Regions from separate parts of the Pseudomonas sp. H3_E04 genome, predicted to be linked through region 2. Evidence: predicted binding sites of a transcription regulator. Region 2 holds the regulator's gene; each other region holds the start of a gene.
The links. The regulator FliA, encoded in region 2, starts transcription of late flagellar genes. The targets are predictions, from matches to a motif close to CTAAAGTTTNNNNNNNNNNNGCCGNTAA.

Region 1 (4,509 bases), 1.1 Mb from region 2:
CACACGCTCGTTGCGGGCGAACAGCTCCGGGACGTTTTCGGCGGTGGTCTGGTTCACCGAGAAAATCCGCCCCGGGATGTAGACCATTTCGCGCAGGGTGCCGGCCAGCGGCATGTGCACGCGGTGGTAGTCCTTCGGCGACAGGTAAATGGTGGCAAAGTCGCCGCCCATGAACGGCGCTGCGTTGGCCGCATCACCGCCGAGCAATTCGAGCACACTGAAACTGTGGCCCTTGGCCTGGAACACGCGACCGTGCTCGATCGGGCCGAGCTGGCTGACCGCACCGTCGGCCGGGCTGAGGATTGCGCCCGGAGTTTCGTCCAGTGGACGCGCGCCGTCTTTCAGGGCGCGCGTGAAGAATGCGTTGAAGTGCTCGTAAGCGGTCAGGTCTTCGACCAGTGCTTGCGACATGTCCACTTGATAACGCTTGGCGAACCATTGGGTGAAGGCATTCTTGAACCAGCGCACGCGGCATTCGGCGATGCAGCCGGCCAGGCGCGACAGCAGGTGATGCGGCAGCAGGTACTGACTGAGGATAAACAGACGCTCTTTCATTAGTTGTCCTTAAAACCTTGAATCTCGACAGGCGTGTCAGGGTGGTTGCCCCATTCGCCCCAGGAACCGGCGTAGCCCTTGACCCGCGGATAACCGAGGGCTTTGGCCACCAGATAAGTGAAGCCCGACCGGTGATGGGTCTGGCAGTGGGTAATGATTTCCTTGTCCTTGGTGATCCCGAGCTGTTCGAGGATCTGCGGCATGTCGCTGCGGATGCGCAACTGACGCGTATGGTCCATGCCGGCGGTCCATTCGAAATTGACCGCGCCGGGGATGTGTCCACCCTTGGCAGCGAGGACTTTTTCGCCGGAATATTCCAGCGGCCCGCGCGCATCCCAGATCGCCAGATCCGCTGCACCGAGGCGGCTTTGCAGGTATTCGCGGGTGGCGGTCGGTTCGTCGTGCAGGCTCAGCGAAAGGGGGGCACCGACAACGGGTGGTACCTGGATCGACATCGGCATACCGTCCGCCAGCCAGGCCGGCAAACCACCGTCTATATAGTGGTACTTGTCGTGGCCAATGACGTCGAGCAGCCAGATGAAACGCCCGGCCCATCCACCGCCCTCGTCGTCATACACCACATAGACCGCGTCTTTGCGATGACCGAGCTCACCAAACAACGCCTCCAGATCGGCTTTCGCCGGCATCAGCCCCGGCGCCGGTGGCTGGCCGAGCTGGGTGCGTTTCGGGTCGACAAAACGTGCGCCGGGCAAGTGACCTTCGGCATACCGGGCAGGGCTGGTCAGGTCCACCAGAATCAGTTCCGGGGACTCCAGACGCGGCAGCAGGTCGCTCGGCTCGATGACAAGCGGCAAGCCAGAGAAGTCAGACATGTGAGGTCTCCAGAGCACAAAGGGGAGGATTGTAGCGCAGGCTCATTGGCCACGGCTGCTAAAGCTGTGCAGGGCTTTTTCAATGCACTGCGCGGTTTTGCCGAAGGCTTGCACGGTGATGTCGGCGAACGGCCCGCCGCCCTGATCGGCCACGACGATCATGATCACCCGGCCGTTGTTGACCAATGAACGCAGGAACAGATGCTCACCACGAAACAGCGTGCGCAGGCTCGCCGGTAACAAGGCAGAAAATTGCGCGTTGTTCTCCGGCGTGATCCGCACCTGCGCCTGTTGAGCGAGCAGACGCTGCAGGACTTTGCTCTGGCTGACGACCAGACTCAGCGCCGCTGCCTCCTTCGGCAAGCCGGCGGTCTGGTGTGCACGCAGGGTCGAGTGCGTGCGGTCGGCCATCAGAATCATCACCCGGCGCATGCCGCTGGCCACCAGTGCCTCGCGGGCGGCGACGGTCAGGCTCATGGCGTTGGTGAAGCGGCTGGGCTCGGCGAGCAGTTCAGCGCATTGCCGACGCCACTGGCTCAGATCATCCGCATTTGGCGCTGCGGCCGGGAGCATGCCGGCCGGCAACCGGCGAGTGCCCCACGGCCAGATCAGCGAAACCGCCGGGTGCCACAAATCAGGCATCGCATGCTGACGCGCGCTGTTCGCCGCTTGCTGGTGCAACTGTTGCTGCACTTCGTCCATGGAGATCTGCAGATAGAGGCTGGTCAGGTACTGCCAGCGCTTGCTGTGCGGACTGTCCCAGGCCTGTTGCGCCGACAGCGCCAGGCCGTTGGCGAGCAGCACGGTATTCGCCGGCTGGTTGAGCCAGCGGCGTAGCGTCGGGTCTTCGTCAAGGCGATTCTGCTGGCGCAGCGGGTGTTCACTGTCGCGGGCGATGCGCAGCACTTTGACCAGTTCGCGTTGTTCGCTGAGCAGCAATTTGTAGCCTTGCTCGACCCAGATCGGCAGGTGCCAGGCCTGGACCAGTGCCTCGGCAATCCTCAACAGGCGCACGCCGAACAACTGCTTTTCGACCACACGCGCCGATTCGCCCTTGTGGATCACGCGCAATTCCCACTCTTCGAGCAGTTGCGGGTAGGTCAGTGCCAGTGGCCACAGCGGCGACAAAAACAGCAAGCTGCCCCAATGGATGTCCTGCCACAGTCGCGCCAGGCGACTGGCAAAAAAACCGTTGGCCTGCTGTGTCGCGTGTTGGCTGATCAACTGCAATTGGCGCAAAGCCTTGGGGATCTGCCGGTGCGGTTCGGCGGGCAGGCGCGCGAGCAATTCTTCGGTGCGCGCAAGGCCCAGGCGATTGATTGCAACCTCGAGATTTTCCGCTGGCGCGGCCATGGTGCCGTGGGTGTGACGATTCGCCTCACGGATGATGCTCAAGGCCAGCGCCGGGCTGTCCTGCATCAGATCGGCAATGTCGCGCAGCGAGCTGCGATTGTCGCGGATCGCCCGGCAGACTTTGTCGTGAGCCTCTTGCGGCACGGGCAGACGGACGCTGTCGAGCAGCTTGACCCACGCCTGGAGGGTGGTCGGTTTTACCGACGCAATGTTCGTTTCATTAGCCATGTCTGGACAAGATCTTCACTGACTGTAGACGCGCCCGGCATGGGCTAAATTGGCTTTTCGCCTGAACTGGCTATAGTCTGGCGCAGTTTTGCCGATAAGTAGAAGAAGAGATTTTTTAACTTCCGAATATGACCTTGAACCCGACTCAGTAAGTACCTTCTACCTATGGCTAAAATTATCGGCATCATCGTCGTATTCGCGAGCGTGCTCGGCGGATACGTGCTCTCCCACGGCAAGATTGCCGCCCTGATCCAGCCTTTCGAGGTGATGATCATCGGCGGTGCGGCCCTCGGCGCATTCCTCCAGGCCAACCCTGGTTATATGACGATGCACGTGCTCAAGAAATCCCTGAGCATGTTCGGTTCGCGCTTCACCCACACCTTCTATCTGGAGGTGCTCGGGCTGATCTACGAGATCCTCAACAAGAGCCGCCGCGAAGGCATGATGGCGATTGAAGGCGACATCGAAGATGCGGCCGCGAGCCCGATTTTCGCCAAGTACCCGGCGGTGCTCAAGGATGAACGCATGACCGCGTTCGTCTGTGATTACCTGCGCATCATGTCCTCCGGCAACATGGCTCCGCACGAACTCGAAGGCCTCTTCGACATGGAGCTGTACAGCCTCAAGGAAGACCTCGAGCACCCATCGCACGCAGTCAACGGCATCGCCGACGGCATGCCCGGTTTCGGTATCGTTGCGGCGGTACTCGGTATCGTGGTGACCATGGCCTCGCTGGGCGAGGGTGACCAGGCGTCGATCGGTCTGCACGTGGGTGCGGCACTGGTCGGGACCTTCTTCGGTATCCTCGCGGCGTACGGTTTCTTCGGTCCGCTGGCGCACTCCCTGGCCCACGATGCCAAGGAAGAACTGAACGTCTACGAAGCCATCAAGGCCTCGCTGGTGGCTTCGGCGTCCGGCATGCCGCCGTCGCTGGCGGTCGAGTTCGGGCGCAAGGTTCTGTACCCGGCGCACCGTCCGAGCTTCGCCGAGCTGGAACAAGCGGTTCGCGGTCGTTAAGAAATGGAAAATAATCAGCCGATCATCGTCAAGCGCGTCAAGCGCATTGCCGCCGGGCACCACGGCGGGGCGTGGAAAATCGCTTTCGCCGACTTCGCCACGGCAATGATGGCGTTCTTTCTGGTGCTGTGGCTGCTGTCCACCGCCACACCGGAACAGAAGATCGCCATCGCCGGTTATTTCAAGGACCCGGTCGGCTTCTCCGAAAGCGGCACGCCGTACATCATCGATCTCGGTGGTACGCCGACCCTGGCGCCGGAGAACACCCTCAACCCGGAAGTGAAGTCACAGCCGCAACCGGACAAGGTTACGGTCGATACCGATCAGGTTGAAGGCATGGCCGAGCAGGTCGAGAAAGAACGTCTCGAGCTGTTGCTGCAAGAATTGCAGAACAAGGTCGACGAGAACCCGCAACTGCAGAAATTCAAGGATCAGATCCTTTTCGAGATCACGCCGAACGGCTTGCGCATCCAGATCATGGACGCCGAGAACCGGCCGATGTTCGACTCCGGTTCCGCACGCC
Region 2 (4,509 bases):
AACAGGTTCTAACCGCCGCTTATCACAGTTACAAGCGTTGCGGGCTCGCCGGTTGCATCCTGACTAAACTGGATGAAACGGCCAGTCTCGGCGAAGTGTTGAGCCTGGCGATCAGTCATGAATTGCCGGTCGCGTACCTGACCGATGGCCCACGGATTCCGGATGATCTGCATCTGCCGCGCCGTCATCAACTGGTCAGCCGCGCCGTCAGCGTGCAAATGCAGGAAGAACCCAGCGAAGAAGCCATGGCTGACATGTTCGCTGATATCTATCACAGCCCGACCAAGCAGGTTGGCTGAGGTAATCATGAACAGTTTTTGTACCTACATCGATGGTCTGCCACGCATTGTTCCGATCGTGAACGCGCAGCCAGTAATGTGGCCTCCGTCTATGCAAGACAAGGTAAAGAAATAACATGGGCAGCATGCATCCCGTACAGGTGATCGCGGTGACCGGCGGCAAAGGTGGCGTCGGCAAGACTAACGTGTCAGTGAACTTGTCGCTGGCGCTGGCAGAGCTTGGCCGTCGGGTCATGCTGCTGGACGCCGACCTGGGCCTGGCCAACGTCGACGTTCTGCTGGGGCTGACACCCAAGCGCACACTGGCCGACGTCATCGAAGGCCGTTGCGAACTGCGCGACGTGCTGTTGCAGGGCCCGGGCGGGATTCGCATCGTGCCGGCGGCCTCCGGCACGCAGAGCATGGTGCACCTGAGCCCGGCGCAACACGCTGGCCTGATCCAGGCGTTCAGCGACATCGGCGACAATCTCGACGTGCTGGTGATCGACACCGCTGCGGGCATTGGTGACTCGGTAGTCAGTTTCGTGCGCGCCGCCCAGGAAGTGTTGCTGGTGGTCTGCGACGAGCCGACTTCGATCACCGACGCTTACGCGCTGATCAAGTTGCTCAACCGCGACTACGGCATGAACCGCTTCCGCGTGCTGGCCAACATGGCGCAGAGCCCGCAGGAAGGGCGCAACCTGTTCGCCAAGTTGACCAAGGTCACGGATCGCTTCCTCGACGTCGCCCTACAATACGTCGGCGCCGTGCCGTACGACGAAAGCGTGCGCAAAGCGGTGCAGAAGCAGCGCGCCGTCTACGAAGCCTTTCCCCGTTCCAAGTGCGCGCTGGCCTTCAAGGCCATTGCCCAGAAGGTCGACACCTGGCCGCTGCCGGCCAACCCGCGCGGGCACCTGGAATTTTTCGTCGAGCGTCTCGTGCAGCAAACCGCAGGGCCTGTGATATGACCGCCAGTGGCATGAATCTTTACAAAAAGTCGGCGCGTGACGCGCAATACGAATTGATCGAGCGCTACGCGCCACTGGTCAAGCGCATTGCCTATCACTTGCTGGCGCGCCTGCCGGCCAGCGTGCAGGTCGAAGACCTGATCCAGGCCGGGATGATCGGTTTGCTGGAAGTCTCGACCAAATACGACGCCAGCAAAGGCGCCAGTTTCGAAACGTACGCGGGCATTCGAATCCGCGGCGCGATGCTCGATGAAGTGCGCAAAGGGGACTGGGCGCCACGCTCGGTTCACCGTAATACCAGGATGGTCAGCGACGCGATTCGCTCGATTGAAGCTAAAACCGGCCGTGACGCTAAAGATCACGAGGTTGCGGCCGAACTCCAATTGAGTCTCGACGATTACTACGGGATTCTGAATGACACCTTGGGCAGTCGCCTGTTCAGTTTCGACGACCTGCTGCAGGACGGCGAACACGAAGGGCTGCACGAGGATGGCGCGAGTGCTCATATGGAGCCGTCACGCGATCTGGAAGATGAACGCTTCCAGGCGGCGCTGGCGGACGCGATTGCCAATTTGCCGGAGCGTGAGCGACTGGTGTTGGCGCTGTACTACGACGAAGAGCTGAACCTCAAGGAAATCGGTGAAGTCCTTGGCGTCAGTGAATCGCGGGTCAGCCAGTTACACAGCCAGTGCGCGGCCCGTCTGCGGGGGCGTTTGGGGGAGTGGCGAGCGCGCTGAAGGCAGTGTGGGGACACTGCGAAACGAGGCTGGTGCGGTGATGAACGGCGCCGGTCTCGATCCGTTGTGCTCCAGACAAACTTCGAGTGCTATGCCGATTGATTGAAGTGGCGCGTCCAGGTGCTGGGCGCGTTTAAGACTGCTTGGAGGTCGAATTGAACAAAGACATGAAAATCCTCATCGTTGATGACTTCTCAACGATGCGGCGGATCATCAAGAACCTGCTGCGCGATCTTGGGTTCACCAACACCGTCGAGGCCGACGATGGCACCACTGCCATTCCGGTGCTCAACAGCGGCAGCATCGACTTTCTGGTAACGGACTGGAACATGCCGGGCATGACCGGTATCGACCTGCTGCGTCACGTGCGCGCCGATGAAAAACTCAAGCACCTCCCGGTGTTGATGGTGACTGCTGAAGCCAAGCGCGAGCAGATCATCGAGGCCGCTCAGGCCGGTGTGAACGGTTACGTGGTCAAACCTTTCACGGCTCAAGCGTTGAAAGACAAAATCGAGAAGATTTTCGAACGCATCGGCTGATGAATGCGCGGGGGAGCTATGGAGCATAACGAATCATCACAGGGCGATTTCGAATCGACCCTGAAAAAACACGCGGTCGAACTGGTCGAGAGCCTTGAAAAAGGCAAGTTCGGCGACGCGGTGCAACTGATCCATGAGCTCAATCAGACCCGTGACCGCGGCCTGTATCAGGAAGTGGGCAAGCTCACACGTGAACTGCACAGTGCGATCGTCAATTTCCAGATCGATCCGCACATGCCGCAGGCCGAGGAAGTGTCGCAAATCACCGACGCCACCGAACGCCTGGGCTATGTGGTCAAGCTGACGGAAGCCGCGGCCAACCGCACCATGGATCTGGTGGAAAGCGCCACGCCGGTGGTCAACAGTCTCGCTGATGAAGCGCAGACGTTGAGCGCCGATTGGGGCCGCTTCATGCGTCGCGAGGTCGGGGCTGAAGAGTTCCGCGAACTGGCGCGCCGGGTCGACGGTTTTCTGTCACGCAGCAGCACGGACAACCGTGCGGTGTCGAGCAACCTCAACGACATCCTGCTGGCTCAGGATTACCAGGACCTCACAGGTCAAGTGATCAAGCGTGTGACCCAACTGGTCACCGAAGTCGAAAGCAATCTGCTCAAACTCGTGCTCATGGCCAGTCAGGTCGACCGCTTTGCGGGCATCGAACATGACCGCGCTGCAATGCTTGCTGAAAAAGATCCACAAAAACATCTCTCGCAGGGTGAAGGTCCGCAGATTCATGCCGATAAACGAGAAGACGTTGTGTCCGGTCAGGACGATGTGGACGATTTGTTATCCAGCCTTGGATTCTAGAGTTTCGGAATTCGGGTTTTTTGGGTTTTTAGACCTGTAGGAGCACCCCATTAATGAGCTTCGGCGCCGATGAAGAGATCCTTCAGGATTTCCTGGTTGAGGCCGGCGAGATTCTTGAGCAACTGTCCGAACAACTGGTCGAGCTGGAAAGCCGCCCGGATGATGCAGATCTGCTCAATGCAATTTTTCGCGGTTTCCACACTGTAAAAGGGGGCGCCGGCTTCCTTCAGCTCAATGAGCTGGTGGAGTGCTGTCACATCGCCGAAAACGTGTTCGACATCCTGCGCAAGGGTGAGCGTCGCGTTGATGCAGAACTGATGGACGTGGTGCTCGAAGCACTGGACGCGGTGAACAGCATGTTCAGCGAAGTCCGTGAGCGTGCACCGATCACCGCTGCCACGCCGGAACTGCTGGCCGCACTGGCGCGTCTGGCCGAGCCGCAATCGGCGGATGAAGCCGTTGCCGCACCGGTAGAAGCGGTGGAAGAACCGGTCGCTGAAAGCGCATCGGAAGACATCACCGATAACGAATTCGAACAACTGCTGGACTCGCTGAATGCCGTCAAGGCCCAGGCCGAGGCCCCGGCTGCTGTTGTTGCTCCAGCGCCGGTTGCCGACACGGCGGCGAGCGATGAAATCACCGACGCCGAATTTGAATCGCTGCTCGATCAGCTGCACGGCAAGGGCCAGTTTGCTGTCGATGCGGTCGCTCCGGCGCCAGCACCGGCGGCTCCGGCCGCGCCTGCTGCGGGCGACAGCTCGGACATCACCGACGACGAATTCGAAGCCTTGCTCGATCAGTTGCATGGCAAGGGCAACTTCGCCGTTGACGCGCTGGAATCGGCTATCGCTTCGGCTCCGTCAGCACCTGCTGCACCGGCAGCCGCTGCGGCCGGCAGTGACCTGATCAGCGATCACGAATTCGAATCGCTGCTCGACGAACTGCACGGCAAAGGCAAGTTTGACGCCAGCGCGGCGACTGTCGGCTCTGCGTCGAGCGTCGCCACGCCAGCGGCGAAAGCTCCGGCTGCCGCTGCTGCGCCGAAGCCTGCGGCCAAGCCTGAAGCGAAAGCAGAGGCGCCGAAACCGGCCGCCGCTGCTGCACCGGCTACGGCCCGTGCGCCAGCTGCTGCCCCGGCAGAAAAACCGGCCAGCGAAGCGGAAACCACCGTACGCGTCGA
Region 3 (4,509 bases), 1.9 Mb from region 2:
TGGCCGACGCGCATGGTGATGGCATAGGACATCCCGGCCGGGACCATGAACGCCACCGACACGATCTGCAGTGCAATCTGATGCGCGCCCATCTGTGTACTGCCCATGGTGCCCATGCACAGCGCAGCGAAAGCGAACAACCCGACTTCCACCGCATAGGTGCCGCCAATTGGCAGGCCCAGGCGCCAGAGTTCTTTCAGGTATTGCCGGTTCGGCCGCGACAGGCCGGCGCGCAAGGGGTAAGCGTTATATGCCGGATGCCGGCGAATGTGCCAGGCCAGCGCCAGGGCCATGCAGTTGGCGACAATCGCCGTGACCAGACCGATGCCGGTCAGACCCAGTTGCGGCAGGCCGAACATGCCGGTGATCAGCGCGTAGTTGAGCAGGAAGTTGGCCACGGTGCCGGCGAGGCTGATGACCATCACCGGCGTCGCCCGGCCGATTGCACTGGTAAAACCGCGCAGGGCCATGAAACTCAAATAACCGGGCAGGGCGAAGGGCAGGGCGATGAGAAATTGCCCGGCGGCGTTGACGTTGGTTTCGGTCTGGCCGAACAACAGCAATACGGGTTTCAGGTTCCACAGCAACAACCCGGCGCCGAGCGCCATCAGCCAGGCCAGCCACAGTCCGGCCTGTGTCAGGCGCGCGGCACCGATGATATCGCCGGCACCCTGACGGATCGCTACCAGTGTGCCGACCGCTGCAATCACGCCGATGCAGAAAATCGATACAAATGAGTAGCTGGCCGCACCGAGGCCGCCACCGGCCAGCGCCTCGGGACTGAGGCGCGCCATCATCAGGGTGTCGGTCAGCACCATCAGCATATGCGCCAACTGCGAAGCAATCAGCGGCCCCGCCAGCCGCAGGATGGCCCAGAGTTCGGTACGCACAGGATGCCGCATGGTCATCACCACCTGATTTAAGAGGGAACAGAAGAGCGTCGATTCTCGGCGCTTGGCAGGCTTTGCACAAAGGGATAAAAAGGATGGGTGGCATGATTAATACTCATGCTGAAACGTGCCCGCCGAATTGGCCATATCCCCGTTACTGGAGCTTTGTGTATGTCCCGACGACTTCCGCCGTTGTATGCCCTGCGCGCATTCGAAGCCGCAGCGCGACACAGCTCGTTCACGCGCGCGGCGCAAGAGCTGTCGATCACCCAGAGCGCGGTCAGTCGGCACATGCGCACCCTTGAAGAACACTTTGCCTGCCGGCTGTTTCACCGCAGCGGGCGCAACCTGCAACTGACCGAATCGGCGCGGCTGCTGTTGCCCGGTATCCGCGAAGGCTTCTGCGCCCTTGAACGCGCCTGCAATACCTTGCGTGCCGAGGACGACATTCTGCGCATGAAGGCGCCTTCAACCCTGACCATGCGGTGGTTGCTCGCGCGGTTGAGTCGCTTCCGCCATTTGCAGCCGGGCAATGAGGTGCAACTGACCAGTGCGTGGATGGACATCGATTCGGTGGACTTCAACAATGAGCCATTCGATTGCGCGGTGCTGCTGAGTGACGGGCATTTCCCGCCGGACTGGGAAGCGAGCCTGCTGTTTCCGGAGGAACTGATCCCGGTCGGCGCGCCGAACCTGCTCAACGATCAACCTTGGGACGTGGCGCGTCTGGCGACTGCTGAACTGCTGCATCCGACTCCGGATCGCCGCGACTGGCGCAGTTGGCTGGAGCGCATGGGCCTGTCCGATCAGGTCTCGCTCAAGGGCGGTCAGGTGTTCGATACGCTGGAGCTGGGCATGATCGCGGCTGCGCGCGGCTACGGCGTTTCGATGGGTGATCTGTTGATGGTCGCCGAAGATGTCGCGCAAGGGCGCTTGAGCCTGCCTTGGCCGACGGCGGTCGCCAGTGGCCTGAATTATTACCTGGTGTGGCCAAAACCGCGCCCGGGAGGTGAACGTTTGCGCCGCCTCAGCGATTTTCTCCAAGGCGAAGTCCGCGCCATGCAATTGCCGGCGGTGCAGCGCTTGAGCTGAAACGTTCGAGCCGGCACAATGCCACTACTGCGCCATGCCCACGCAATCCGCTCAAGTATTCGGATTTTCCGCCGACTACGAGCATGTGGAACCGTCGTGCCGGTTCCGCGCTACTCCCATTATTAGAATATTTTCCGGGCAATTACCGCGATCAAGGAGGATTCGGTGGCTCGGCCAGGAGCTGTTCATGTCTCAACCTCGTGCTCGGATCGCCTCGCAGCTGGGCCTTGCCCTTGCTGTGATACTGGCGATAGTCATCAGCGGCAGTACGGTGTTCGCCTTGCGTTCGCTGGATTCCGCCAACCTCGCCACCCGTGAAGAGCATCTGGCCAGTGAGGCCCGGCTGCTGGCCGATCAGCTGAGTACCTTCCACGGTACGCTGCGCGAAAGCACCCTGCGTCTGAGCGGGCTGTTCGAAAAGCGCTTCGGCAGTGGCCTGAGTGTGCACCCCGATCAGCCAGTGACCGTGGCCGGCGTGCAGACCCCGGGCCTGCACCTTGGCAACGAGGTGCTGAATAACAACTTCAAGGAAGTTGACGAATTCAAGCAGATGACCGCCGGCGTTGCCACGGTGTTCGTGCGCAGCGGCGAAGACTTCATTCGCGTCAGCACCAATGTCAGCAAGCAGGACGGCACCCGTGCCATCGGCACCGTGCTCGATCATGCCAACCCGGCCTACGCGAAGCTGATGGCGGGGCAGAGTTATGTCGGCCGCTCGCTGCTGTTCGAGCGCTACTACATGTCGCAGTACACCCCGGTGCGCGATGCGGGCGGCAAGATCATCGCCGTGCTGTACGTCGGCTTCGATTACACCGACGCGCAGAACGCGCAGTTCGCTAATCTCAAGCGCTTCCGCATTGGCAAGACCGGCTCGCTGGCGCTCCTCGACGAGCAGAACAAATGGCTGGTGCCGATTGCCGGCGTCGAAAACCTGGATCAAGCCGCCCCGACCATCAACAACCTGGTAAAAACCCCGGGCAAGGGTGAGTTCTGGAGCGACAAGGGCGAGGACTTCTACAGCATCGCCGTGCCGTTCGAAGGTGGCCCGTGGTCGGTGGTGGCGAGCATGCCGAAAGCCGAGATCCGCGCGGTGACCTGGAGCGTCGGTACACAACTGGCGATCGGCAGCCTGCTGGCGATGTTGCTCGCGGTCGGTTCCGTGGTCTGGCTGCTGCGCAGCAAACTCGCGCCGCTGGGCGATCTGGTGCGCCAGGCCGAAGCCTTGGGCGCTGGTGATCTGAGCGTGCGCTTGAACGTATCGAGCCACGACGAAATCGGTCAGCTGTCGCGCGCGTTCAACCAGATGAGCCAGGCGCTGTCGACCATGGTCGAGCACATCCGCCGCGCTTCGGAAGAGGTCAACAGCCGTGCGCAGGCGCTGTCCGGTTTGTCCGGTGGTGCTTACGAAGGCATGGAGCAGCAGTCGGGCGAAATCACCAGCATGGCCGGCGCCGTGGAAGAGTTCAGCGCGACGTCGCTGAACATTGCCGACAACATGGGCGCGACTCAGCGCCTGGCGCAGGAAAACGCTCAGCAAACCCAGATCGGCCGCAGCTCGATGGAAGAAGCGTCGTCGTCGCTGGAGCAGATCGCCGGCGCGCTGAACAGCACCGCCAGCGTGATCAACACGCTGGGGCAGCGCTCGCAGGAAATTGGCGGCATTGTCGGTGTGATCACCTCGATCGCCGAGCAGACCAACCTGTTGGCACTCAACGCTGCCATCGAAGCCGCGCGTGCCGGTGAGCAGGGTCGCGGTTTTGCCGTGGTCGCCGACGAAGTGCGCAGCCTCGCCTCGCGCACCCGTCAGGCCACCGACGAAATCTCCAGCATGATCCACAGCATCCAGCAGGAAACCGGCAACGCGATCAGCACCATGGAGCAGGGCAATGTGCTGATGCAGGAAGGCCTGTCGCGCAACGCCAATGTCGCCTCGGCGCTGGCGCGGATCGACGAGCAGAGCCGTTCGGCAGGCCAGCAGTTTGCTGCTATCACTACCGCCACTCAGGAACAAAGCAGCACTGCCACGTTGCTGAGCAGCAATTTGCAAAGCATCGCCTTGGCCAACAGCGAGCAGCGTGAGGTGGTGTCGAACCTGGCTGTCACCGCTAAAGAGCTGGAGAAGCTGGCGGCGGATCTGCGTTCCGAGGTTGACCGCTTTCGTTGATGCGTCTCTGAAATAGCTATCGCGAGCAGGCTCGCTCCCACAGTTTTCGGTGTGATTCACAAAGGTTGTGAAATCCGGAAACCCCAGTGGGAGCGAGCCTGCTCGCGAATGCTTTTCTCCCACCGCTTCTTTGCACTTGCTGAAACGTTTCCGCAGCGCTATAAAAATGGCACAACTCCAATAAAGGCTGCTGCCATGACCCCGCTCAAACTCCTCGTCGCCCTCGGCGCGTTCTCTGCCGCTTCCCACGCCATGGCCTGGGACTATGTCCTGCTCGACGCCAACACTCCGGCAAAAAACTGGACGATCACCAGTGAACAACTCGGTGTAAAAACCGCCAAACCGTTTTCCGTGACCCTGCGT
Region 4 (4,509 bases), 1.5 Mb from region 2:
CTGGCGTTGTATCTGGGGGTGCAGCTGTTGCCGCAGACTGATCCGAATTGATCGGTGTATTTCGGGGCCCCTTCGCGAGCAGGCTCGCTCCCACAGTGGCATGTATTTCAAATGTGGGAGCGAGCCTGCTCGCGAAGGGGCCGGATCATCCAATGCAAGTCTTTTGTGGAAATGAACAATAAACGCCGACGCCACTTGTGCAGCCGACCGGCGTCATCGCCCGCGACCGCTGGCAGCATGAACGCCACTGCAACCGGAGAATTCCCATGAAGATCGTCATCGCCCCTGATTCGTTCAAGGACAGCCTGAGTGCCCAAGGCGTTGCCGAAGCCATCGCCCTCGGACTTGCCCAGGTCTGGCCGCAGGCGACGCTGATCAAATGCCCGATGGCCGATGGCGGCGAAGGCACGGTCGAGTCGATTCTCGCGGCCTGCGAAGGTGAACTGCGCCGCACCCGCGTGCGCGGTCCGTTGGGCGCGCCGGTCGATGCTGCCTGGGGCTGGCTGCCGCACAACCACACCGCGATCATCGAAATGGCCGAGGCCAGCGGCCTGCAATTGGTCCCACCGGGGCAGCGCGATGCGTGCATCAGCAGCACCTTTGGTACCGGTGAGTTGATTCGTGCAGCGCTGGACGCCGGCGCGCAACGGGTGATTCTGGCGATTGGCGGCAGCGCGACCAATGACGGCGGTGCCGGGGCGATGCAGGCGTTGGGCGTGAAGTTGCTGGATGCGCACAACCAATCGTTGGTGCCCGGTGGGCTAGCCTTGGCGAATTTGGCGCGATTGGATTTGAGTGAACTTGATCCACGTCTGGCCGATGTGCGTTTCGACATCGCCGCCGACGTCAATAATCCGCTCTGCGGTCCCCATGGTGCCTCGGCCATTTTCGGCCCGCAGAAGGGCGCGTCGCCTGCGCAGGTCGAGCAACTCGATCAGGCCTTGGGGCACTTCGCCGAACTCTGCGCGCAGGCGTTGGGCAAGGACGTGCGCGATGAGCCGGGCAGCGGCGCGGCGGGTGGACTCGGATTCGCGGCAAAGGCGTTTCTCGGCGCACGGTTTCAGGCGGGCGTCGAGGTAGTGGCGGAACTGGTCGGGCTCGCTGAGGCGGTCGAAGGCGCGGATCTGGTAATTACCGGCGAAGGCCGTTTCGATGCGCAAACCTTGCGCGGCAAAACACCGTTCGGTGTCGCGCGGATTGCCAAACAGCATGCCGTGCCGGTGATTGTGATTGCGGGCACCCTGGGCGAGGGCTATCAGGAACTCTATCAATACGGTATCGACGCCGCATTCGCCCTGACCAGCGGGCCGATGAGCCTCGAACAGGCCTGCGCGCAAGCGCCTCGGCTTCTGCGTGAACGTGCCACCGATATTGCCCGGGCCTGGCAACTCGCCGCCAAACGCTGATCGGCTTGCCTATGCAGGAGCTGTCGAGTGCAACGAGGCTGCGATCTTTTGATCCTGCTTTTAAAAGTCAAAAGATCGCAGCCTCGTTGCACTCGACAGCTCCTACCAAAGCCAGCGGAGCTGGGTAGATTGTTGTAACGTCCCGAAAAATATTTACCGCAGACCCGAAACCTTCCTCAAGCCTGGCCGATACAACGGTCAGGCGCACACAAAACCACAACTCAGTGCCGCCGGACTGTCGCCCGCTATGGGCCAGTGCTCACGGCATGGACGCTCGTAGTTTCTTTCTTTCGAGAGTCCGACCATGTCCCTGCGTAACCTGAATATCGCGCCCCGTGCTTTCCTCGGTTTTGCCTTCATCGCCTTGCTGGTGATTGTCCTTGGCGTGTTTGCCGTCAGCCGCATGACGGTCATTCGTCAGGCGTCGGTAGACATGGACACCAACCAGTTGCCGAGCGTGACCCACCTCAGTGTGGTCACGGAAAACGTCCTGCGCATGCGCATTCTCTCGTTCCGTGTGCTGGTCAATCGCGAGCCGGCCAGCCTCCAAGAGGCAGAAACCCGCATCGCGGTGCTGGTCGACAAGGTGCGCAAAGCCCAGGCCAGCTACGCTGCGCTGCCGGCAGGCCCTGAAGAGCGTGCAGTCTTCCAGACGTTTTCGACGACGCTCGATAATTACCTGCAAGCGCAGAATCAGATGATTGAGCTATCGCGCAAGGGCGATCTGGAAGCGATGCGTGCGTTGATCAACACGCGCATCAAGGAAGGCACCGATCAGATGGGCGAGCAGCTCAACAAGCTGATCGGCATGAATACGGCCGGGGCCAGAGCGGCGGCTACTAAGGCCGGTGAAAACTATGACAGCGCCATCACCGGGATCATCATCGTCGCCGTGATTGCAGCGCTGGCCACCGTGTTGCTCGCCTGGTTGCTGACCCGCAGCATCGTCACACCACTCAACCGCGCCGTGCTTGCCGCGCAGACAATTGCCGGCGGTGACCTCAGTAAAGCCATTGAAGTTGACGGCAAGGACGAGCCGGCGCGCCTGCTCGAAGCTTTGGCGGCGATGCAGACCAACCTGCGCAAAACCATCGAGCAGATCGCCGGTTCCGCCACGCAACTGGGCGCCGCTGCCGAAGAACTCAGCGCTGTCACCGAAGAAGCGTCGCGTGGCCTGCAACAGCAGAACAACGAAATCGAACAGGCCGCCACTGCCGTCAACGAAATGACCGCTGCGGTGGAAGAAGTGGCGCGCAACGCCGTTTCGACTTCCGAGGCCTCCAATCAGTCGACCCACGCCGCCCGCGAAGGTCGCGATCAAGTGGTGAAAACCGTCGACGCGATCCAGACCATGACTCACGACGTGCAGAACACCGCGCAGATGATCGAAGGCCTCGCCGCGCAAGGTCGTGACATCGGCAAGGTGCTGGACGTGATTCGGGCCATCGCCGAGCAGACCAACCTCTTGGCACTCAACGCTGCGATTGAAGCGGCGCGTGCCGGCGAGGCTGGTCGTGGTTTTGCCGTGGTGGCTGACGAAGTGCGCGCCTTGGCCCATCGCACCGCACAGTCGACTCAGGAAATCGAAAAAATGGTCGCCGGCATCCAGAACGGCACCGGTGAAGCGGTTTCGTCGATGCAGCAAAGCAATCAGCGCACCCAGTCCACACTGGAAATGGCCCGCGCGGCCGGTGTGGCGCTGGAGCAGATCACTCAATCGATTCACCAGATCAACGAACGCAACCTGGTTATCGCCAGCGCTTCGGAAGAGCAGGCGCAAGTCTCCCGTGAAGTCGATCGCAACCTGGTCAATATTCGCGACCTCGCCACGCAATCGGCCGCTGGCGCCAACCAGACCAGCGCCGCGACCCATGAACTGTCGCGCCTGGCAGTGGATTTGAACGCCATGGTGGCGCGTTTCGTGATTTGAGATACGGTGAAGGCTGGAAACCGCGCTAACAGGAGACGTACATGCGCTATTCAGCCTTGACCCAACGAATCGCCGGGGAGGGTGCCGCTGCCTGGCAGATTCACGACCGAGCGCTGGAACTGCGCGCCGAGGGCGTTGATGTTTTGTTGTTAAGCGTCGGCGATCCGGATTTCGATACGCCGTTGCCGATCGTCCATGGCGCGATCGACAGCTTGCTGGCCGGCGATACCCATTACGCCGACGTGCGTGGTCGGTTGGAGCTGCGCAGGCTGATTGCCGAGCGTCATCGCCAGCGCAGTGGTCAACGGGTCGATCCGGATCAGGTGATTGTCCTGCCCGGTGCGCAATGTGCGGTGTACTCAGTGGCGCAGTGTCTGCTCGATCCGGGTGACGAAGTGATCGTCGCCGAGCCGATGTATGTTACTTACGAAGGTGTGTTTGGCGCGTGTGGTGCTACGGTGATCGCGGTGCCGGTGCGCCCGGAAAACGGTTTTCGTGTCGACCCGGCCGATGTCGCCGCGCGCATCACTCCGCGAACTCGCGCCATGCTGCTTAACAGCCCGAACAACCCCAGCGGCGCGAGTTTGTCCTTGCTGATCTGGCAGGAACTGGCGGCGCTGTGTATTCGCCATGACCTGTGGCTGATCAGCGACGAGGTGTACAGCGAGCTTTTATATGAAGGCGAGCACATCAGCCCGGCGAGTCTGCCGGGCATGGCTGAGCGCACCGCGACGATCAACAGTCTGTCGAAATCCCATGCGATGACCGGCTGGCGCATCGGCTGGATGATCGGCCCGAAACCTTTGGCCGAGCATTTGGTGAATCTGTCGCTGAGCATGCTCTTCGGTCTGCCGGATTTCGTCCAAAAGGCCGCGCAAGTGGCGCTGCAAAGTGATTTGCCGGAGGTCACGCAGATGCGCGAGGAATACCGATTGCGACGGGATCTGGTGTGCGAGCGGTTGCAGGGTTGCGTCGGTTTGCAGCCAATTCGCCCGGATGGCGGCATGTTCGTGATGGTTGATGTGCGCCAGACTGGGCTCGGCGCTCAGGCGTTCGCCGAGCGCCTGCTGGAAGGTTATGGCGTGTCGGTACTGGCCGGCGAAGCGTTCGGGCCGAGCGCGGCGGGGCACATTCGCATTGGGCTGGTGGTGGATAGCGTCAAACTGGCGGATG

Region 1: motA (flagellar motor stator protein MotA) is a predicted target of FliA. The motif match lies at 3,040-3,067, and genes of this name have one in related genera.
Region 3: AB4N53_RS18885 (methyl-accepting chemotaxis protein) is a predicted target of FliA. The motif match lies at 2,033-2,060, and genes of this name have one in related genera.
Region 4: AB4N53_RS07555 (methyl-accepting chemotaxis protein) is a predicted target of FliA. The motif match lies at 1,572-1,599, and genes of this name have one in related genera.

The regions. Positions count from the first base shown of each region.
Region 1 is NZ_CP162797.1:4,973,676-4,978,184, forward strand. It holds gene asd (archaetidylserine decarboxylase) at 1-555, opposite strand, end outside; gene rhdA (thiosulfate sulfurtransferase) at 555-1,388, opposite strand; gene AB4N53_RS22405 (HDOD domain-containing protein) at 1,431-2,969, opposite strand; gene motA (flagellar motor stator protein MotA) at 3,135-3,986, shown strand; gene motB (flagellar motor protein MotB) at 3,990-4,509, shown strand, end outside.
Region 2 is NZ_CP162797.1:201,174-205,682, forward strand. It holds gene flhF (flagellar biosynthesis protein FlhF) at 1-299, shown strand, start outside; gene fleN (flagellar synthesis regulator FleN) at 416-1,246, shown strand; gene fliA (RNA polymerase sigma factor FliA) at 1,243-1,983, shown strand; gene AB4N53_RS00925 (chemotaxis response regulator CheY) at 2,151-2,522, shown strand; gene AB4N53_RS00930 (protein phosphatase CheZ) at 2,541-3,329, shown strand; gene AB4N53_RS00935 (chemotaxis protein CheA) at 3,383-4,509, shown strand, end outside.
Region 3 is NZ_CP162797.1:4,158,999-4,163,507, reverse strand. It holds gene AB4N53_RS18895 (NorM family multidrug efflux MATE transporter) at 1-902, opposite strand, end outside; gene AB4N53_RS18890 (LysR substrate-binding domain-containing protein) at 1,062-1,982, shown strand; gene AB4N53_RS18885 (methyl-accepting chemotaxis protein) at 2,170-4,146, shown strand; gene AB4N53_RS18880 (aldose 1-epimerase family protein) at 4,342-4,509, shown strand, end outside.
Region 4 is NZ_CP162797.1:1,695,942-1,700,450, reverse strand. It holds gene AB4N53_RS07565 (sugar diacid recognition domain-containing protein) at 1-51, shown strand, start outside; gene AB4N53_RS07560 (glycerate kinase) at 267-1,406, shown strand; gene AB4N53_RS07555 (methyl-accepting chemotaxis protein) at 1,711-3,336, shown strand; gene AB4N53_RS07550 (pyridoxal phosphate-dependent aminotransferase) at 3,378-4,509, shown strand, end outside.